Regions from separate parts of the Corynebacterium jeddahense genome, predicted to be linked through region 1. Evidence: predicted binding sites of a transcription regulator. Region 1 holds the regulator's gene; each other region holds the start of a gene.
What was found. Region 1 encodes LexA, which represses DNA repair genes until DNA is damaged. Its sites were predicted from a motif close to CGAACANNTGTTCG; they were not measured.
Positions count from the first base shown of each region.

Region 2: the regulator LexA is predicted to act here: its motif matches at 2,873-2,886, upstream of CJEDD_RS12145 (HNH endonuclease signature motif containing protein).
Region 3: the regulator LexA is predicted to act here: its motif matches at 4,171-4,184, upstream of CJEDD_RS08410 (SAV_6107 family HEPN domain-containing protein).

Region 1 is NZ_CP063194.1:1,543,976-1,551,118, forward strand. Features, by position in the region: gene hrpA (ATP-dependent RNA helicase HrpA) at 1-3,341, shown strand, start outside; gene nrdR (transcriptional regulator NrdR) at 3,365-3,823, opposite strand; gene CJEDD_RS07555 (hypothetical protein) at 3,924-4,292, opposite strand; gene lexA (transcriptional repressor LexA) at 4,499-5,185, shown strand; gene CJEDD_RS07565 (DeoR/GlpR family DNA-binding transcription regulator) at 5,229-6,017, shown strand; partial or broken gene CJEDD_RS07570 (PTS fructose transporter subunit IIC) at 6,084-7,143, shown strand, end outside.
Region 2 is NZ_CP063194.1:2,544,017-2,551,159, reverse strand. Features, by position in the region: gene CJEDD_RS12160 (YqgE/AlgH family protein) at 1-514, shown strand, start outside; gene CJEDD_RS12155 (AzlC family ABC transporter permease) at 514-1,224, shown strand; gene CJEDD_RS12150 (branched-chain amino acid transporter permease) at 1,221-1,568, shown strand; gene CJEDD_RS12145 (HNH endonuclease signature motif containing protein) at 1,575-2,855, opposite strand; gene CJEDD_RS12140 (hypothetical protein) at 3,945-4,250, opposite strand; gene CJEDD_RS12135 (bile acid:sodium symporter family protein) at 4,260-5,216, opposite strand; gene CJEDD_RS12130 (Rieske (2Fe-2S) protein) at 5,216-5,590, opposite strand; gene trpA (tryptophan synthase subunit alpha) at 5,587-6,402, opposite strand; gene trpB (tryptophan synthase subunit beta) at 6,399-7,143, opposite strand, start outside.
Region 3 is NZ_CP063194.1:1,731,705-1,738,847, reverse strand. Features, by position in the region: partial or broken gene CJEDD_RS08435 (protein kinase domain-containing protein) at 1-627, opposite strand, end outside; gene CJEDD_RS08430 (Rv2175c family DNA-binding protein) at 653-1,015, shown strand; gene CJEDD_RS08425 (alpha-(1->6)-mannopyranosyltransferase A) at 918-2,402, opposite strand; gene CJEDD_RS08420 (polyprenyl synthetase family protein) at 2,402-3,499, opposite strand; gene CJEDD_RS08415 (GNAT family N-acetyltransferase) at 3,539-4,120, opposite strand; gene CJEDD_RS08410 (SAV_6107 family HEPN domain-containing protein) at 4,280-4,714, shown strand; gene CJEDD_RS08405 (DUF3040 domain-containing protein) at 4,839-5,207, shown strand; gene mraZ (division/cell wall cluster transcriptional repressor MraZ) at 5,616-6,050, shown strand; gene rsmH (16S rRNA (cytosine(1402)-N(4))-methyltransferase RsmH) at 6,242-7,143, shown strand, end outside.

The DNA.
Region 1 (7,143 bases):
TCAACATCGACTTTCTGCTCGGCTACCTTAAGCGACTGCTGCCGAAGCGGCCGGACCTCAAGGTCATTGTCACCTCCGCGACGATCGACCCGGAGGCGTTCGCGGCGCACTTCGCCGACGCCGACGGCACCCCGGCGCCCATCATCGAGGTCTCCGGGCGCACGTACCCGGTGGAGATTCGCTACCGGCCGCTCGTGGAGCAGGTGCAGGCGAAGGACGGGTCGGTCAAGGAGATCGACACCGACATGATCGACGGCGTCGTGGACGCGTGCGCCGAGCTTATGCGCGAGGGAGACGGGGACATCCTCTGCTTCTTCGCCTCCGAGCGCGACATCCGCGACTGCATGGAGGCGATTGAGAAGAAGCGCTGGCGCGGCGTCGAGGTCGTGCCACTGTTCGGCCGGCTTTCCAATGCCGAGCAGCACCGCGTGTTTGCCCCCCACTCGGGCAGGCGCATCGTGCTGTCCACCAACATCGCCGAGACGTCGCTCACGGTGCCCGGCATCCACTACGTGGTGGACACAGGCTTGGCGCGCATCTCGCGCTACTCCACGCGCACGAAGGTGCAGCGCCTGCCCATCGAGGAGGTCTCGCAGGCGTCCGCCAACCAGCGTTCGGGCCGCTCCGGGCGCACCGCAGACGGCATCGCCATCCGCCTGTACTCGGAGGAGAACTTCGAGGCCCGCCCCGCGTTCACCGACCCGGAAATCCTGCGCACCAACTTGGCCAGCGTGATCCTGCAAATGATCTCGCTGCGCCTCGGCGACGTCGCCGAGTTCCCGTTCATCCAGCCCCCGGATCCGAAGTCCGTGCGCGACGGCCTGCAGATCCTCCACGAGCTCGGCGCGATCGGCGACAAGGAGCGCGACGGCACGCCCGTGCTCACCGGCATCGGCCGGGACATCGCCCGCATCCCCGTCGACCCGAAGATGGCGCGCATGCTCGTCGAGGCGAACCGGCTCGGCGTGCTCGATGACGTCACCGTCATCGTCGCGAACATGACCATCCAGGACGTGCGCGAGCGCCCACTGGAGTTCCAGGCGCAGGCGGATCAGGCGCACGCCCGCTTCAAAGACAAGGAGTCGGACTTCCTCTCCGCGCTCAAGCTGTGGGACTACATCGGCGAATCCCGCGACGAGCTCACGGGCAACGCCTTCCGCAAGCGCATGAAGCGGGAGTTCCTCCACTACATGCGCATCCGCGAGTGGTTCGACCTCGTGCGGCAGCTACGCGACGTGGAGCGCCAGCTGGGCTGGTCCCGCGCCGAGAACGTCGCCGGCGAGCGCGACGCGAACGCGATCCACAAGTCCCTGCTCACCGGCCTGCTTTCCAACATCGGCGCGCGCGACGGGAACTCGAAGGAGTTCCAGGGCGCGCGCGGGACGAGGTTCGTGATCTTCCCCGGGTCGTCGCTGAGCAAGAAGCCCCCGGAGTTCGTCATGGCCGCGGAGCTCGTGGAGACTTCGCGCCTGTTCGCGCGCGACGTGGCCAAAATCGAGCCGGAGTGGGTCGAGGCGGCCGCGGGCGAGCTGATGAAGCACTCCTACTCCGAGCCGGTGTGGTCCCGGAAGCGCTCCGCGGCGATGGTGCACCAGAAATCGATGCTCTACGGCGTGACCATCGTGCGCGACCGGCTCGTGCCCTATCACCGCGTCGACCCCGCTGGGGCGCGCGCCATGTTCATCCGCCACGCGCTGCTCGAGGGCGATTGGAACCGCCACCACACGTTCATCGACCACAACGAGGCGCTCCTCGCCGAGGCCGCCTCCGTGGAGGAGAAGGTGCGCCGCCGCGGCCTCGTCGTCGACGAAGACACGCTGTTCGAGTTCTACGACTCCCGCCTGCCCGCCGACGTGACCACCGCACGCCACTTCGACTCGTGGTGGAAGAAGCAGCGGGCGAAGGACAAGCACTACCTCGACTTCGACCCGAGCAGTTTGCTTGACGACGACGGCGTGGACGCCGGCGCCGCCGCCTTCCCCGAAGTGCGGCGGCAGGGTTCCATCGATTACGCCCTGCGCTACAAGTTCGAGCCCGGCGACCCGTTCGACGGCGTGACCGTGGAGGTGCCGGTGCCCCTGCTGGCGAACCTCCGCGAGGACGGGTTCGATTGGCTCGTGCCCGGCCTGCGCCCCGAGCTCGCGGCCGAGATGATCCGGACGCTGCCGAAGGCGCTGCGCAAGACCGTCGTCCCGGCGCCCGACTTCGCCGAGCGCGCCCTCGAGGTCATCGCCGAGAGCGACACTGGCGAGAACGCCCCGTTCACCGACGCGCTCGCGGACGCCCTGCGCAGCCTGGGCGGGCGCGGCATCAACGGCTCCGACTTCAACCCAGATGCGCTGCCCGCCCACCTCCGGGTGACGTACGCGGCGATCGACCGCCGCGGCAAGGTGGTCGACCACGACAAGGACCTCGCCGCGCTCAAGCGCCGGCAGGCCGGCAAGATCCGGTCCTCCGTCTCCCAGGCGGGGCGGACGTCGGAGTCCGAAGCCGTGCAGAAGTGGACCGCCGACACGCTCGGCGCGGTCCCGGAAACCGTCACCACCACCATCGACGGTAACGACGTCGACGCCTACCCCGCCCTCGAGGCGACGAAGGACGGGGTGAAGGTGACCGTCCACCCGACGAAGGCGGCCGCCGAGGCGTCGATGGTCACGGCGACGCTCACGCTGCTGTTGCGCGAGATCTCCGTCAACGCCGCGCAGATGACGAAGGGGCTGCCGCTGCGCCACAAGGTGGCCGTGGACCGCTACCCGCACGGCGGCGCGGCCGGGCTCGTCGACGACGCGCGCATCGCCGTCATTCGCGACCTTATGTTCGCGCATGGCGGGCCGGTGCGCTCGCCCGAGGAATTCGAGGCGCTCGCCGCCGAAATCAAGCCGGAGGTGCCGGGCGCTGTGCGCCGCGTCGTAGTCACACTCGCCCCGGCCCTGGCGGAGTACGCCAACCTCGCCGCCGAGCTGGAGCAGTGGGACGGCCCCGCCATCGACGACATGCGCGGCCAGCTCGCGTTCTTCCTGCCGAAGCACGCGGTGACCGTCCACGGCATCGGGCACCTGCAGCACCTGCCCCGCTACATCGACGCGATGCGCATCCGCCTCGAGGACATGCGCCTCGACCCGGACCGCGACGCCGACCGGCAGAGCGTTGTCGACTCGGTGAAGCGCTACCTCGCCGCGAAGATGCAGCGGCTCCCGGCGGGGCGGGAGAAGACGAAGGCGTACAAGGACATCCTCTGGCAGATCGAGGAATTACGTGTGAGCCTGTTCGCGCAGCGCCTGGGCACGCCGAAACCAGTGAGCCAGCGTCGCATCGAGAAGAAGATCGACGCGCTCGCCTAGAAAATCCTCCCTGGAAATCTTCCCTAGAAGTCTTCTCGGTCGCGGCGGCGCATGAGGCGGATCTCCGACTCGAAGTCGTCGGCGCTCTCGAAGGACTTGTACACGGAGGCGAAACGCAGGTATGCGACCTCGTCGAGCGCCCGCAGCGGCTCGAGGACGGCGAGGCCGATCTCGTGGGCGGGCACCTGCGAGCTGCCCTGCGCGCGGACGGTCTCCTCAACCTCCTGGGCGAGCCGCTTGAGCGCGTCGTCCGACACGTCGCGGCCCTGGCAGGCGCGCCGGACGCCGACGATGAGCTTGTCTCTGTCGAACGGCTCGCTCACCCCGTTACGCTTCACCACGGTCAGGACAGCCTTCTCCACCGTGGTAAACCTGCCGCCGCATTCGGTGCACTCGCGCCGGCGGCGGATGGCGGACCCGCCCTCGACAAGGCGCGAGTCGGCGACGCGGGAGTGCTCGTTGTGGCAGAAGGGGCAATACACGGAAGCGGTTCCTCCCCGGATCGGGCCCCGGCATCGAGGCGGTGCGTCTACGCCTTGCGATGTTACCCGCGGGCCCCGCCCGCCCTAACGGCCCCGCGCGTTAGTGCTCGGCGCCCACCGACGCCGAATAGGCCACCTTCGACATCGGCACCTCGTCCCCGCTCGAGAACGCGCCGCCGACGGCCGAGCCGATAATGAGCGCCGCCGTGAGCACGGCGCCGAGCAGGACACTCTCCCGGTTCTCGCGACGCATTTCGAACGAACTTCCCGCCGCCTCCGCGTTGCGGCCGGACCGCTTTACCGAGCGCTCAGAAGTTCGATCGCCAACGGCGATGGTTCGAACAGCGCGGGCGCACGCCGGGCGCCGTGCGGGAGATTCCAGATCCCACACTTCCGCCGGCGGCACGACGGGCGCCTGAACTCGGGTCGGCTTTTTGGCGGCACTTGCTGGGTTAATCACGACTGACATGGTGGTCTCCTTTCTATCCGCGGCACACTGTACTTGCGTCCGCGACACGTTCGAACACGCTCCCGTTAGTATGTTCGAATACGATGACATGTTCGATTTATAGCAGGCGCGCCGATGCGTGTCCACTACAGTGTGCAAATCCTCGAACATGCTTGCCCTCTCTGGTACGTTCGTAGTCGCACCCACCCGCCACAGAAGGAGCCCCCATGGCACGAAAGAAGTCGGAGCCCGCCAACCTCGACATGAGCACGCTGTCGGACCGCCAGCGGCGCATTCTCCAAGTCATCCAGGACGCCGTCGTGCTCCGCGGCTACCCGCCGAGCATCCGCGAGATCGGCGACGCGACCGGTCTGCAGTCCACCTCCTCCGTCGCGTACCAGCTCAAGGAGCTCGAGAAGAAGGGCTTCCTGCGGCGCGACCCGAACAAGCCGCGCGCGGTGGACCTGCGCCACCTGCAGGAGACCACCTCGCCGAAGCCGAAGAAGAAGGCGCAGGAGGCAGCCCCGGAAGACGCGTCGACGGCGCGCTACGTGCCCGTGGTCGGCCAGATCGCGGCCGGCGCGCCGATCCTCGCCGAGGAAAACGTGGACACGTACTACCCCCTGCCGGAGGAGCTGCTCGGCGACGGCGACGTGTTCATGCTCAGCGTGGTCGGCGAATCGATGAAGGACGCGGGCATCCTCGACGGGGACTGGGTGGTCATCCGCTCGCAGCCCGTGGCGGAGGAGGGCGAGTTCGTCGCCGCGCTCATCGACGGCGAGGCGACCGTCAAGGAGTTCCACAAGGACTCGTCCGGCGTGTGGCTCCTCCCCCACAATGAGGCGTTCGCCCCCATCAAGGGCGACGAAGCCGAAATCATGGGGCGGGTCATCTCGGTGTTCCGTACCCTATAGCCAGCTCCCGCTTGCCCGGAGTGGGGGGAATTGGAGGAGGCCTATGTACGCCGAGGAACGCAAGCGCCAGATCGCGTCGCTCACCGCAGTTGAGGGCCGCGTGAGCGTCACCGACCTCGCAGATCGATTCGGGGTCACGGCGGAGACCATCCGCCGTGACCTCGCGGCGCTGCATGAGGAGGGCGTGGTGCACCGCGTCCACGGCGGCGCGGTGGCAAACCAGTCGTTCCTCACCTCCGAGCTCCCCCTCGATGCGCGGGCGAAGGCCTCCTCGGAGGCGAAAAACGCGATCGCCAGTGCCGCGCTACAGTTCCTCCCGGACCACGACGGCGGGGGCATCTTCCTCGATTCCGGCACGACCATCAGCAGCCTCGCTGACCTCATCGCCAAAAACGGGCTCGCCCACGAGTGCTCGATTGTGACGAACTCGTTGCCCACGGCGCTCGAGCTCAGTACCGCGGGGCTCAACGACGTGCAGCTGCTCGGCGGCACCGTGCGTCCGGTCACCCAGGCCGTCGTGGGCAGCACCGCCCTTCGCACGCTCGCGCTGCTGCGCGCGGACGTGGCCTTCATCGGCACGAACGCGCTGACCATCGACCACGGCCTGTCTACCGCGGACGCCCAGGAGGCCGCCGTGAAGACCGCGATGGTCACCAACGCGCGCACCGTGGTGGTGTTGTGCGACTCCACGAAGATCGGCAACGACTACCTCGTCAGCTTCGCCTCGCTCAGCGACGTCGACGTCGTGGTCACGGACGCGGATGCACCGCCCGCGTTCGTGGAGGAACTGCGGGAACACGGCGTCGAGGTTGTGCTCGCCAACGAGGGGTAAACCACACCGCGAACCTCGTTGCCTAAACGGACACAATCGGACATAATTCGGGTGTAACCGGAATAGCAGGCCGTGATGACGGGCTTGTCCTACATGGTGCCCTTCGTGGCCGCCGGCGGCCTCCTGCTCGCGCTCGGGTTCCTCTTCGGTGGCGCCGACATGGCCAACGGCTGGCAGGCGCTGGTGACGGACTACTCGCCCGCTAACCTGCCCGGCCACGACGTCATGGTCGACGGCGAGCTGATCTCGTTCTCCCGGTCCGGGTGGATGCTCTACCTCGGCGCCGTACTCTTCGCCACCGGGCAGATGGCGATGGGCTTCGTCGTGCCCGCGCTGTCCGGCTACATCGGCTACGGCCTCGCCGGGCGCCCCGGCATCGCGCCCGGGTTCGTTGGCGGCGCGATTTCCGTCATGGTCGGCGCCGGCTTCATCGGCGGCCTGGTCACGGGCCTGCTCGCCGGCGTGATCGCCTACTGGATCCAGACGTGGAAGGTGCCGCGCTGGCTCGGCTCGCTCATGCCGGTGGTGATCATCCCGCTGCTTACCTCGCTCATCGTCGGCGTGCTCATGTACCTGCTGCTCGGCTGCCCGCTCGGCGCGATCATGGAGGGCCTGACCAGCTGGCTCGAGTCCATGTCCGGCTCCTCCGCGGTGCTGCTGGGCATCATCATCGGCCTCATGATGTGCTTCGACCTCGGCGGACCGGTGAATAAGGCGGCCTACCTCTTCGGCACCGCGGGCCTGTCGGCGGGCACGCAGGGCGCGTACGAGATCATGGCCGCGGTGATGATCTCCGGCATGGTGCCACCGATCGCCCTGTCCCTGGCCACGTTCCTGCGCAGCAACCTGTTCACCCCCGCGGAGCGGGAGAACGGCAAGTCCGCCTGGCTGCTCGGCCTCTCCTTCGTCTCCGAGGGCGCCATCCCGTTTGCCGCGGCCGACCCGTTCCGCGTCATCCCCGCGATGATGGCCGGCGGCGCGACGGCCGGCGCGATCTCGATGGCCCTCGGCGTGCAGTCGCAGGCGCCGCACGGCGGCGTGTTCGTCATCTTCGCCTACCACCCGTGGTGGGGCATGCTCATCGCGCTCGCGGCCGGCGTGGTGGTCTCCACCGCGGCCGTCATCG
Region 2 (7,143 bases), 1.0 Mb from region 1:
CTCGGACCTCTTCGCGCGCACGGTCGTGCTCATCGTGGAGCACGACGAGGACCACACCCTCGGCGTCATGCTCAACCGCCGCAGCGACGTCGCCGTCGCCAACGTCATGCCCGGCTGGGCCGAGCTGGCCGCGAAGCCCCAGGCCGTGCACATCGGCGGGCCCGTAAGCCCCGAGTCCGCCGTCGGCGTCGGCGTCACCCGCGTCGGCGTGGACATCGACGCGAGCCAGCACTTCACCCGCTTGGCCAACCGCCTCGTCCTGCTCAACCTCAACGCGGCGCCCGAGGACCTCGCCGACGAGGTCGACGGCATTCGCATCTTCGCCGGCTACTCCGAGTGGGCGCCGGGCCAGCTCGACGACGAGATCCTCCGCGGCGACTGGTTCGTCGCGCCCGCCCTGCCCTCTGACGCGGTCGCTTCTGCGGGGACGGATCTGTGGGGCGACGTGATGCGTCGGCAAGCGATGCCCCTGCCGCTGTTCTCGACCTTCCCCGCGAACCTCGAAGACAACTAGTGGCCGTTTCACGTGAAACATCGGAGCAGGTCCGCCTCGGCCTGCGCGACACCTGGCTCGTCGCCCTCGGGCTCATCCCGCTCGGCCTCGCGTTCGGCGTGCTCATGATCCAGTCCGGCTTCGCGTGGTGGTGGACGCCGATCTTCTCCACCGTCGTCTACGCCGGCTCGATGGAGTTCCTCGCCATCGACATGGTGCTCACCGGCCTCGGCCCGGTCTCCAGCGCGATCACCGCGTTCATGGTGAACTTCCGCCACATCTTCTACGGCCTCACCTACCCGCGCCACGTGATCCGCCGCGGCCTGCCGTCCGCGTACGCCACCTACGCGCTCACCGACGAGGTCTACGCCATCACCTCCACCCTGCGAGGCCCGGCCACCGGCGCGCGGCTGCTTACCATCACCATCGTCTGCCAGCTCGCCTGGGTCGGCGCGGGCATCGTCGGCGCCCTCGCCGGCGCGGTCATCCCGCCGAACCTCGAGGGCTTCGACTTCGCCCTCACCGCACTGTTCGCGGTCCTCGCGTTCGAGGCGTTCCAGGCCAGCCGCGACGTCTCCGCGCCGCTCATCGCCGCGGCCCTCGCGGTCCTCGCCGCGCTGATTGTCCCGGGGCAGGTGGTCATCGTCGGCCTCCTCTCCTACTTTCTCGTCCTCGTCGTGCGTTTTTGGGCACCGCGTATCGACGACACCCTCACCTGGCGGCTGCCATGACCAACTACGGCCTCCCCGACGGCGTCACGCTCGGCATGGTGGCGGCGGTGCTGATACCGGCAGGCGTCGTTACGCTGTTGCTTCGAGCGCTGCCGTTTTCACTGCTCCGCGTGCTCAAAGGCAGCCCCTTCATCGAGTTCCTCGCCCTGCTCATGCCCGTCGGCGTGATGACGGTCCTCGTCGTCTACACCCTCAGCGGCTTCGCCGGAGACCCGGCCCGACTGTGGGCCGCCCTTGCCGCGCTCGCGGTGACGCTGGTGCTGCACTGGTGGAAACGGCGCGCTGACCTGTCGATTCTCGGCGGCACCGCGCTGTACATGGTGCTGGTGAACTTGGTGCTGTAGCTGGGGTTACGCGTCGGCGAAGGCGACCTCCTCGTCCATGAGGGCGTTGTACTCGTCCATCGTCATCGCGTTGTCGCACCGCTGCGCCATGGAGTAGTTCCGGGAGACGAACCTGGTGCCGTCGCCGTAGATGAAGTGGATGTCCGCGTCCTCTTTGACGGTTTGGAGGTATCCCTCCGTAACCAGCGAGTGGCACGCGGAGCACAGCGGGAGGAGGTTCTCCAAGTCGGTGTGGCCGCCGTTCGCCCAGTCCAGGATGTGGTGCATCTCGATGAACCTGGTGTGCGTGCACCCCGGCGCCGCGCATTGCCCGCCCCACATGGTGAGCAGCGCGTTGACCTGCGCGGGATTGACCAGCCGGAACTGCCGGCCGGTGTTAAGGATCAGCCCCGTCTCGTCCACCGTGGACACGCGCATGTTGGCGTTGGCGAGGATGTTCGCGATGGCCATGCTCGGCGCCCCGAGGTTGTTCGGCATGTAGGCGCGCCCGTCCATGGTCGCGGTGATGTTCACGTGCGCCGCGGGCGTGGTCAGCGAGTTCCGCGGGTTCGTGCGGATCATGTGCACCATACCCATCAGCGCGTTGACCAGGATGCGCCCGATCGGCAGGCCGTACCCGGACGCGGTCTGGCGCGCCTGCACGGTCTCCTCGATGTCCATCACCGCGTCCCGCGCCTCGTCGACCGCGTCCTCCTCTTCCGGATCGCCCCCCTCGAGCACCTCGTCGAGGTCGTAGTAGGCGATCTCGCCGAGCTTCAGCGCGGCCATAAACGCCGCCCCGTCCGCCGGGTTGAGATTGCCGTGGAACGAAATGTCGCCGTTGTCGCGCGCGTGTAGGCGCAGGTAGTACTCCGGCGGGTCCTCCTCCCCTTCCCCCTCGGGTTCGCGCCCGGCAAGCGCCCGTTCCAGCTCGTGGTAGCCGAGCTTGAGCGCGAGGCTCACCAGCTCCTCCTCGTTTTCCTCGTTGAGGTACTTCAGCAGCAGCCTCACGGTCGAATAGCTGAGCTCGCCCTCGCGGAAGTGCCGCGCGAGGTGCTGAAACCTGCCGATCCGATGCGCGACGTGCACATATTCGTACGCCGTCGACGAGGAGATTGCGAGCCTGCGCACCAGAAACTGAGCGGTCGTCGTCGCGCCGCATTCGTGAGCGAGTTCGAGACAGTCAAACAGTCGGATCGCCTCAAGCAGATCAGCTTTGCTCCGCGTCATCGCGGTGTGCGCAGCCTCAATTTCCCGGGTCAACGACGTAGCAATGTTCTCCGCAGCGGGCGTGTTCGTCTCGGTCATGATGGCCCTTTCTTAGTCGATTAAAAGTTCGATGTGGAACATTATAAAAGTGCTGCCGATATTAGCTCTGAGCTGGGAAAACGAGGTTTATAACTTGCACTATAAACCGCTGTTTTGAGGCCTGTTTTCGCACTTGCTTATCGACGTTCCTTCGGCCCTCCACGCCCCCGCCTTCAGATGCGTGTGTGTTTCGAGCCCGAACTCCGCATTGCGGACAAGTTGGGCGCCACCAACTAACCCGCTGCGGCCTGGCCTTACCTGTGAAGAACTGATCCGGAACTCCGCATTGCGGAATCGTTGGGTGCGACCAAGTAACTATGGCGGGTGCTGGGCTGATCCGACGTGAACACTCCACATTGCGGACTCGTGGGTATTGACCAACCGTCGCACGCCCGCAACTCAGCGTTGCGGACAAGTTGGTGGTGTGCCAGTAGATCAGTCGCTACCCCACTCCGCATTGCGGACAAGTGGGGCGCGACCAACCAACTTGCTGTGGCCTGGCCATACTTGAGGAACTGATCCGGAACTCCGCATTGCGGACTCGTGGGGTGCGACCAAGTAACTATGGCGGGTGCTGGGCTGATCCGACGTGAACACTCCACATTGCGGACTCGTGGGTATTGACCAACCGTCGCACGCCCGCAACTCAGCGTTGCGGACAAGTTGGTGGTGTGCCAGTAGATCAGTCGCTACCCCACTCCGCATTGCGGACAAGTGGGGCGCGACCAACCAACTTGCTGTGGCCTGGCCTTACCTGTGAGGAACTGATCCGGAACCCCGCATTGCGGACTCGTGGGTATTGACCAACCGTCGCACGCCCGCAACTCCGCATTGCCTCCACATTGCGGACAAGTTGGGCGCCACCAACTAACCCGCTGCGGCCTGGCCTTACCTGTGAGGAACTGATCCGGAACCCCGCATTGCGGACTCGAGGGTATTGACCAACCGTCGATGGAGTCGCACCCCCACACTCCGCATTGCGGACAGGTGGCGCGCGACCAACTCACTGCCGACCTCACAGAACCCGCACTGCATAACGACTACGCTCCAGTTGGTGGGGGCGGCCGGAGGTGCGTCGATACGCGGGGGCTAATGCGGGAACTTGGCGGCGGCCTCGGCCCAGAGCGCCTCGAACTCCTCCTCGCTGAGGCGGGTTGCGGTGATGCCGTCGAGGGCGGCGTAGGTGTCGGGGTGCGGGACGGTGTCCATCGGCTGGTTGGCCTGGCCGATGACGCGGCCGTCGACGTAGATGCCGGTGATGGTCTCGGCGGGGTCGAGTTCGATCATGCGGAGCATGGCGCATTCGCGGGGTGAGAGTTCCTCGAGCTCGGCGATGTTGATGAGCTCGCCGCCGAGGTCGGGGACGCGGTAGTGGGTGCGGACGAAATGTTTCACGTGAAACTCCTACTGGGCATCGTGCTGCGAGACGCGCGAGACGTACGCGGAGCAGATGATGAGCTGGGACATGTGGTAGATCATCAGCGGGATGATCATGACGCCGAGCGACGCGCCGCCAAAGATGACGGTGGCCATGGGCAGGCCGGTGGCCAGCGACTTCTGTGTGCCGCACATTTGGACGGCGATGCGATCCTCGCGAGGGAAGCCGAGGGCGGCAGGCAGCGCGTTGGTGAGCCACAGCATGGCGCCGACGAGGGCGCAGGCGAAGACGACGAGGAAGAGGATCTCCCACAGGGACACGTTCGACCACACGCCGGAGACGACGCCCTTGGAAAACGCGGAGTAGACGACCATCCAAATGGAGCCGCGGTCGACGATCTTGGTGGCCTTCGACTGCGCGAGCTCCCCCACCCGCGGCACGAAGTTGTGCGCGAGTTGCCCGAAGACGAACGGCAGGAGCAGCTGGAGGCCAATGTCGCCGAACACGGAGGCGTCGACGTGCACGCCGTCGCCCGCGCCCATGAGCCACATCACGAGCAGTGGCGTGGCGACGACGCCGACAAGCGACGACAACGACGCCGCCACCACCGCGCCGGAAACGTTGCCGCGCGCCACGCCGGTGAGCGCGACGGAGGACTGGACGGTGGAGGGGACGAGGGTCATGAAGAGGAGGCCCTGGTAGAGGTCCTCGGAGATGATCGCCGTGGTGGGGCGCGCGAGGAGGCCGACGACCGGGTAGATGACGAACGTGAAGGCCAGGATCATGGCGTGGAGGCGCCAGTTGGTCAGGCCCTTGATCGCCTCCTGCGTGGACAGGCGGGCGCCGTAGAGGAAGAACAGCAGGGCGATGGCGAGCTTGACGGCAACGGCGAAGCCGTCCGCGAAGCCGCCGCGCGCGGGGACGAGGAAGGCGAGCACCGCCGCGATGACGATGCCGACAAGGAGCGGGTCGACCTTCTTCATCAGCCGGCCGGGTTCTCCGCGGAAACCTTGTCGCCGTTGTCCTTGAGCTCAACCTTGCGCAGGCCGGACAGCGCCGGGCCGGCGACGCGGTCGCCTGTGGCGATGTCGAAGGTGGAGCCGTGGGCGGTGCACTTCACCTTGTCCCCCTCCACCTTCGTGATCTTCTTCTGCTGGTGGGGGCAGACGCTCGAGTAGGCGACGTAGTTGCCCGCGGTGGGCTGGGCAATGATGAAGCGGTCGAGGATGACTGCCGAGCCGACGGGGACGTCGGTCTTGGCGATGTCTTCGGGCGCCTCCTCCCCGCACGCGGCGAGGAAGGCGCCGGCGAACGTAGTGGCGGTGCCGAGCAGGAACATGCGACGTGAACAGGTCATGGTGCCAGCGTAGCCCCCTTCATCGCGCCCACGTACTCCGTCAGCTCCCGCTTCAGCGCGTCCATGTCCGCGACGCGGTTGCCGTCGAGGTGGCGGGCGATGATGTTTGTGATCGCGGAGCCCGTGATGGCGCCCGCGGCCCCGGCGGCGATGGCGTCGCGCACGTGCTCCGGCTTCGAAATACCGAAGCCGAGGAGCACCGGGGCGCCGCCGAAGGCTTGCACATTATCGACGACGTCCCGCAAGCCCTCCACCGTCGCCTCCTTCTCGGCGCCGGTGACGCCGTCGCGCGAGATCGCGTAGATGTAGCCACGGGAGTTCGCGGCGACTCCCTCGAGCGTCTCCTTCGACGCCTTCGCGGGCGCAATGAAGATCGGGTCGATGCCCGCCCGCTCGGCGGCTGCGGTGAACGGCGCGGATTCCCGGACGGGGACGTCGGGAAGCAAGATGCTGTCGGCGCCCGCCTCCTTGAACTCGCTGTAGAAACGGTCGAGGCCGCGCGTGAACGCGACGTTGGCGTAGATGAGCATGCCGATGGGCAGGTCCGGGTAGCGCTCGCGGATGGTGCGCACTTGGGCGAGTGCCTTATCGACGGTCGCACCTCCGGCGAGTGCACGCACGTGCGCGCCCTGGATGGCGGGCCCGTCGGCGACCGGGTCGGAGAACGGCACGCCGAGTTCGAGGGCGTCGGCGCCGGCGTCGACGACGGCGGAGATGATTTCCTCCGCGTCCTCCGGGTTCGGGTCGGACAGCATGACGAAGGGGACGAAGGCGCCCTCCCCCGTGGCGAAGCGTTGCTCGTAGCGGTTCATCGGTTCTGCTCCTTCTGCTCCAGGGTGGCGCGCACGTGCGCAATGTCTTTGTCGCCGCGGCCGGACAGCCCGACGAGGATGTGCAGGGGTTCGGCGTCGGCGGGGTGCTCGGCCGCGCGCCTGAGTGCGTAGGCGAGCGCATGCGAGGACTCGAGCGCGGGGATGATGCCCTCGTGGCGCGAGAGCAGCTGGAAGGCGTCGAGCGCTTCGTCGTCGGTGACGGGCACGTAGGTGGCGCGGCCCGACTTGGCCAAGTGGGCGTGCTCGGGGCCCACCGCCGGGTAGTCCAGGCCGGCGGAGATGGAGTAGGACTCCTCCACCTGCCCGTCGCCGTCGCGCATGAGGTACGAGTACGTGCCGTGAAGGATGCCGGTCGTGCCCGCGGCGATGGCGGCGCCGTGCTTGCCGTGGCCGAAGCCCTCCCCGCCGGGCTCGGCGCCGACGAGTTGGACGCTGGCGTCGTCGATAAAGTCCGCGAACATGCCGATGGCGTTGGAGCCGCCGCCGACGCAGGCGGTGACGACGTCGGGAAGCCGGCCCGTGCGCTCGAGGATCTGGGCGCGCGCCTCGGTGGAGATGACGCGGTGGAACTCCTTGACGATCTTCGGGAACGGGTGCGGCCCCGCCGCCGTGCCGAGCAGGTAGTGGGACTCGTGGAAGGTGGCGGTCCAGTCGCGCAGCGCCTCGTTCACGGCGTCCTTGAGGGTGCCCGCGCCGGACTCGACGCCGACGACCTCCGCG
Region 3 (7,143 bases), 190 kb from region 1:
GTGCCCGGTGAGCAGCTCGAAGAGGACGATGCCGGCGGAGTACACGTCGGAGGCCGCGGTGAGCGGGCTGCCGTCGACCTGCTCGGGGGAGAGGTAGGCGACGGTGCCCACGATCTGGTCCGTCGACTGCGTCGCGTCCGCGGCGGCGCGCACGAGCCCGAAGTCGGAGAGCTTCACCAGGCTCGAGGTGTCGATGAGCACGTTGTCCGGCTTGATGTCGCGGTGGACCATGCCCTTGTCGTGCACCACGGAAAGCCCGGTGAGCATCCCGCGCATGACCGCCGCCGCAGCGTGCGGGGGCATCGGCCCGCGCTCGGCGAGCAGCTCGCGCAGGGTGCCGCCGGTGATGAGCTCCATGATGAGAAAGACCTCGTCCCCGGCGGCGGAGAAGTCGTACACGTTGACCAGGTTTGGGTGGCTGAGCTGGGCCATCGCTCGGGCCTCGCGGCGGAAGCGCTCGCGGAAGACCTCGTCGTGGACGTACTGCTCGTGCATCACCTTCGCCGCCACCTCGCGCCCCAGCCGCATGTCCACGCAGCGGTACACGGTGGCCATGCCCCCGCGCGCGATAGCGCGGTCGACGACGTAGCGCCCGTCGAGGGTCGTGCCTGCGCTCAAGGTTGCCATGGGCTCAAGGGTAGAATCGCCGACCGTGAGCGCACAAACGAATCTCGAGCAATTGCTTAGCGACGAAACCCTGTTGGCCCTCCCCGACGCCGCGGAAGCGCTCGGCGTGCCGGTGACGAAGGTGCACGACTACGTCGGCGCCCGCAAGCTCGTGGTCTACGTCAAGGACGGCAAGAAGTTCATCCCCGAACGCCTGCTGGGCGAGGACGGCCTGAGCAAGTTCGTCTCGGGCGCGATCACGGTGCTGTCGGACGGCGGCTTCGACGACAACGAGATCCTCGCCTTCCTCTTCACGCCGGACGATTCGCTGCCCGGGCGCCCCGTGGACGCGCTCCACGGCCAGAAGGCGCGGGAAGTGATCCGTCGCGCGCAGGCGATGGCGTTCTAGCGATCCACTGCACCGCGACGACGGCGGCGGTTGCCGCCGCGGCGAGGAACCACACCGAGTAAAGGCGGTGGTTGCCGCTGCCCTGAAACGCGAGGGCGACGATTATCGACGCCCCGACGGTGATCCGCTGCACCCACACTGGGGGGCGGAACGCGCCAGCGAGCGAGATGATCGAGGCGTAGTACCAGGGCAGCGTCACGGCGTTGGTGGCGAACGCGACGGCGTACGCGGCCGTGGTGCCGGCGACGGCGTCGCGCCCGTACTCGCGGCCCTCGCGCGGGCGGTAGATCCACCACACCGCGACGAGCCCGGCGAGCATGAGCACGCTGCACACCGCGCGGGTCACGTTGAGGACGGCGTTGTAGCGGAACGTATCGTCGAAAAGCTGGAGCAACGGGGTGAGCAGCTCCGCGGCCAGAGTGGGGCCTGCGAGGGGGTTGATCACCTTCGAGTTGCCGGAGAGCTGCTCCACCCAGCCCCACGAGGAGCCGCACACCCACGTCACCGCCTCGAGCACGGCGGCGGTGACGGCGGCGGCCCAGGCGCCGCACGGCAGGATGCTCAGCCACTTGCCGCGGCGCTTCGCCATGAGCCAGACGACGAAGGGGAGGGCCACCGCCGCGGTGGCCTTGAGCGAGACGGCGAGCGCGATGAGCGCGATGCCCGGCGTGCACCGGCGCATGCGCAGGCAGGCGAGCAGGCCGACGTTGACCAGGCCGACCATGACCGCCTCGTTGTGCATGCCACCGATGAGGTGCAGCAGCATGACCGGGTTGGCCACGCCGAGCCAGAGCGCGAGCCCCGGGTCCCCGCCGACGGCGCGCGCGATGCGGGGCACGCTCCACGCGATGAGCGCGAAGCCGGCGAGCGCGATGCAGCGGTAGGCGATGACGCCCGCCGTGACGTTGTCGCCGACGAGCGTGGTCACCGCGCGGCCGATGCCGAGGTGGAGCGGGCCGTACGGGGTGGTGGTGTTGCGCCAGTCGTGGGAGACTTCCCAGAGGTACGGGCCGGGGTTGATGGCCGCGCCCTCGGTGTAGGGGTCGAAACCGTCGCGCAGCATCGCGCCCTGCATAAGGTAGGAGTAGACGTCGCGCGACAGGATCGGGGCGCTCAGCGCGAGCGGGGCGGCCCACGCCACGACGGCGCGCCGCACCTCGGCAGCCGTTGGGCGGGTGCGCCAGAGCCACACCCAGCAGACGACGAGCGCGACGATGCCCGCGGTGAGCGAAGTGTCCATGAGCCCCCGGCCGTGGCCGTACGTGAGCTGCTCGAGGCCCACCTCGCGCATGAGGCCGCCGCGGTAACGCGTTGCGCCGGCGCCGAACGAGCCGATGGCGATGAGGGCGCACGCGTAGACGCCTACGGTCGTGGGGGTTGCCCGCATCACATGCGCCGGTCCGTGGCCTTGCGGGCGAGCGCGGTGAGCGCCTGCGCCGCGTCGTCGTCGACCCCGTCGAGGTGGCGCAGGCCCGAGGCCGTGAGCTCGTTGATGCGGGCCTCCACGGCGTCTTCGGCGCCACTGTCGCGGATGAGCTGCGCGAGGCGGGCGAGGCCTGCCGGGTCGCTGACCTGGCCGATGCCGTCGCGCAGCTCTTGCGCGGCGGACGGGTCGTGCTCGTCGAGTAGCTCGAGCGCGGTGGCGAAAAGCACGGTGCGCTTGCCCTCGCGCAGGTCGTCGCCCGCGGGCTTGCCGGTGACGGCCGGGTCGCCGAAGACACCAAGCAGGTCGTCGCGGAGTTGGAAGGCGATGCCGATGTCGCGCCCGTAGCCGCGGAAGGCCTCGATCGTCGTGTCGTCCGCGCCGGCCAGTGCCGCGCCGAGGTGCAAGGGGCGCTCGATGGTGTAGGCGGCGGTCTTGAACCGGTTGACCCGGTCCGCTAGCTCCGCCGACTCGCTGCCGCGGCTCTCCAGCATCATGTCGAGCAGCTGGCCGCCGATGACCTCGGTGCGCATCCCCACCCACGGCTCCGCGGCGCGCTCGAGCGCGGCGAGCGAGACGCCGGAGTAGCGCCACATGTCCTCGGCCCAGGCGAGCGCGAGGTCGCCGAGCAGGATGGCCGCGTTGACGCCGTAGGCCGCCGCGCTGCCGCGCATCCCTCGCTCGCGGTGGTCCGCTTCGAGGGCGCGGTGGACCGTCGGGTGGCCGCGCCGGGTGTCGGAGGCATCGATGATGTCGTCGTGGACGAGCGCGCACGCCTGGATGAGCTCGAGCGAGCTCATCGCCCGCAGTACCGCGTCGGGGTCTTCGTCGCCCTTGGCCAGGCCGCCGGCGCCGGCGAACCCCACCCAGCCGAAGCTCGGGCGCATCCGCTTGCCGCCTTCGAGGACGAACGCCCGGAGGTACTCCACGGCCTCGGCGACGGGTTCGCCGATCGTGGCGACCGCCTCGGCCCTGTCCTCGAAGAACGCCGCGAGGTTGCGTTCTACCGCCCCGGGGATCGCGTCGAGCCCCAGTTGTTCTGGCCGAAGTTGTTCTGCCACGTGTGCTGCTCCTCGCCTCGTTGTTGTACCCCCACAACCCTACTGTGCGCCCGCGGAACCATACTGCGCGCCCGCGAGGTCGAGCGCGAGGATGGCAAACGGGCGCGAGTCGCCGTCGTAGAGGAAGTTGCGGGCGACGTCCGTGAACCCGAACGCGCGGTAGAGGCGGAACGCGTTGTTCGCTTCGCCGGCAACCTCGGGGGTTGACAGGAGCGCCCAGCGCGTCGGCGCGGCGCGCAGCAGCTCGGTGAGCAGGCGCTTCCCGATGCCCCGGCCTTGGTACGACGGCGAGACGTGGATCTCCGCCACCTCGAAGTAGTCGGCAAGCATCTCGCGGTCGCGCTGCGTGGGGCCGCCCAGCTCGTGCATCGCGCGCACGAGCTGGCGGTCCCACCAGCGCTCCCGCGTGCCGATGAACCCGTACGCGACGCCGACGATAACGCCGTCGTCCACGGCGGCGAGCGCGGTGAAGCCGGGGGAGCGTACCTCGCCCTTCCACACGCGGATGCGCCCGGTGCGTATCGACGGCGCGTAGCCCATCGCCTCCATATAGATATCGACAAGCGTCGGGGCGAGCATGGCGAACTCGGCCGGGGAGAGGCGCTGGATGGAAACGGTCACCTCACCATCGAATCACGTTGGGGCGCGGGGCGGGAGGAAACGGGAGATATAGAACGTATGTTCGCATGTCTCCGGGGTGGTGTCGAACGGCTGTTTTATGGTGCGGGCATTCAGAAAGGACGTCACCCCGCTCGCGAGCGGGCAACGAAAGGAAGAACAATGCACAGTGTCATCTCCGCCACCACGGGCAAGACGTACGGCGCGGGTGCGGCCGTCTCGCGCGGCGAGCAGTTCCTCGACACCGCCGAGGCGCTCCTCGCGCAGGCGCACGGCGACTTCGAGGAGGGCAGCTACGACCTGGCGATGGAAAATGCCTACCGCGCGGCGCTGCGGGTGGCCGGCGCGTGGTGCAGCCGCTCGCCGGCACTGCGCAAGCGCAAGCGGCTGCCCACAAGCGCCTGGGACAAACTGGCGCTCACGGGTGAGGAGGGTGCCACGTGGGCGAAGCGGTTCGCGGCGTACTCCGCGCAGCGGGGCAGGGTCGCCTCTGGAATCGAGACCAACCCCGGCGCCGCCGTCGTGCTCGAGCTCATCGGCCACGCTGAGGCGTTCCTGTTCGAGGCGCGGCCCGAGGCGGGGGCGCTGGCGGCGTAGCCCGGAGGGGAGGAGGGGAACAACTGCCGGGCCCGTGCCGTTATACAGTTGTTGTGACCGGCGGAAGAGATCCGCCGAACAGCTGGGAACGGGAGTGAGAGCAGTGTCGCTATCAGAGCAGGAAATGCGCGCTCTGCGCGAGATCGAGCAGTCGCTGTTCGCGGAGGACCCCCAGTTCGGCAGCACTGTTGCTACCGAGACGGGGATGAGTTCCGCGCCGCAGACGGGGCGGCTGACCATGCGCAGCTTTGCCCTCATCGTGCTCGGCATCGTCATGTTGCTCGGCGGCGTCGCGCTCGCGTCGTGGAGCACGTGGACTGTGCTCCTCAGTATCGCTGGCTTCGCGGTAATGCTCTTCGGCGGCGTCATGGCGCTGTGCACCCCGGCATCCGCGCGTAGCCCGCAGGCGCGCCGGGCGCCCGCCCAGCAGCGCTCGCAGCGCGGCGCGAGCATGGAGGAGAGCTTCCGCAGGAGGTTTGAGGACCGCCAGTAGCGTCCCGCCCCAGCGGAGCGCCTGCCCACACGTGGGCAGGCGCTTTTTTCGTGCCCCACTTCGCCCCACTGCGGCGCCCCACTCTCGCCCACTGGTCGGTGCGAGGGGTCCCGCGCACGCCACGGACCCGGAAATGGAGCGGCGTGTGGGGCGGAACATGTCCCGTGGGATGCGTGTGGCTCCGGAGCTCGGGTACTTCCCCCACGCCAAAACTACCCATGTGATCAGCAAAAACGCCGACACGCCCCCACTTTTTCGCGCGGAATGTGGCGGATGTGGGGGAAAGTGGGTTAAAGTGGGCGACAGCGGAGTGAAGTGGTGTGCATCTTGACTACGTGCACACCGTGGAACGAAGCCGAGAGAACTCCATAGCCAACAGTCCAAAGGTGAAGGAAGGTAGGTCGCCGGATGTTTCTGGGAACCTACACTCCCAAGCTCGACGACAAAGGTCGCTTGACGCTGCCCGCGAAGTTCCGAGAGGACCTCGCGGACGGGTTGATGGTGACCAAGGGGCAAGACCACTCGCTCGCGGTGTACCCCCGCGACGAGTTCGCCTCCCGCGCCCGCAAGGCCGCGGCGGCGTCGCGCACGAACCCGAAGGCGCGCGCGTTCATCCGCAATCTGGCTGCCAGTGCGGATGAGCAGACGCTGGACGGCTCCGGGCGTATCACCTTGTCCCCGGCGCACCGGGAGTACGCAAACCTGTCGAAGGAATGCGTGGTCATCGGTTCGGTGGATTTTCTCGAGATCTGGGACCTCGAGTCCTGGAATAAGTATCAAGAAGAGACGGAAGCCGCGTTCTCCGCGGCGGACGACGACGACATTCTCTCCGGTCTGCTGTAGGACTGACTACCCCGCGGCAGGCGGCACAGGAGAGCGTGTACGGACTCTGTCCGGGGCGAGAAGCGTTCTGGTGTACTTCCCCGACATCAGAACAGCCGCCCCGGGCAGGGCTCTATGCGCTCCCCGCACTGGGACGCACGGCAATCGCACCACACCACTTCAGGATCGTTAGGCAAACGGAGGGATCGGACATGGCGCACCACACGCTCGCCGACGACCCTCACGGCCACGTTCCCGTGATGCGCGACCGCATGGCCGAGCTCCTCGCGCCGGCCGTCGAGCGGTTCGGCGCGGACGCCGTGCTCATCGACGGCACCCTCGGCGCCGGCGGCCACACCGAGCACTTCCTCACCGTCTTCCCCGACGCCCGCGTCATCGGCGTGGACCGGGACCCGAACGCGCTCGCCCAGGCGTCCGAGCGCCTCGCGCCGTTCGGTGAGCGCTTCACCCCAGTGCAGATGCGTTTCGACGCCGTCGGCGACGCCATCGCAAACAACGACGGCCCCGTCTTCGACACCGCGCGCGAGCGCGGGATCGCGGGCGCCCTGTTCGACCTCGGCGTGTCCTCCATGCAGCTGGACCAGGAGGAGCGCGGCTTCTCCTACCGCGGAGACGCGCCGCTGGACATGCGCATGGACCCCACGACCGGGATCACCGCCGCGGAGGTGCTCAACACCTACAGCCACGGTGACCTCGCGCGCGTGCTGAAGACATACGGCGACGAGCGCTTCGCCGGCAAGATCGCCTCCGCGATCGTCGCCGAGCGCGAGCGCGAGCCGTTCGACCGCGCCGGCCGGCTCGTGGAGCTGCTCTACGACACGATCCCCGCTGCGACCCGACGCACCGGCGGCCACCCCGCGAAGCGCACCTTCCAGGCGCTGCGCATCGAGGTGAACCGCGAGCTCGAGGCCGTGGAGAACGTCGTGCCCGTGATCACCGGCCTGCTCGGCGTCGGCGGGCGCGCGGTGTTCATGAGCTACCAGTCACTGGAAGACAAGATCGTCAAAGCCGCGTTCGCCGACCTCACCGCGTCGAAGACCCCTGCCGGCCTGCCCCTCGACCTGCCCGGCACGGAGCCGGCCTTCCGCACCGT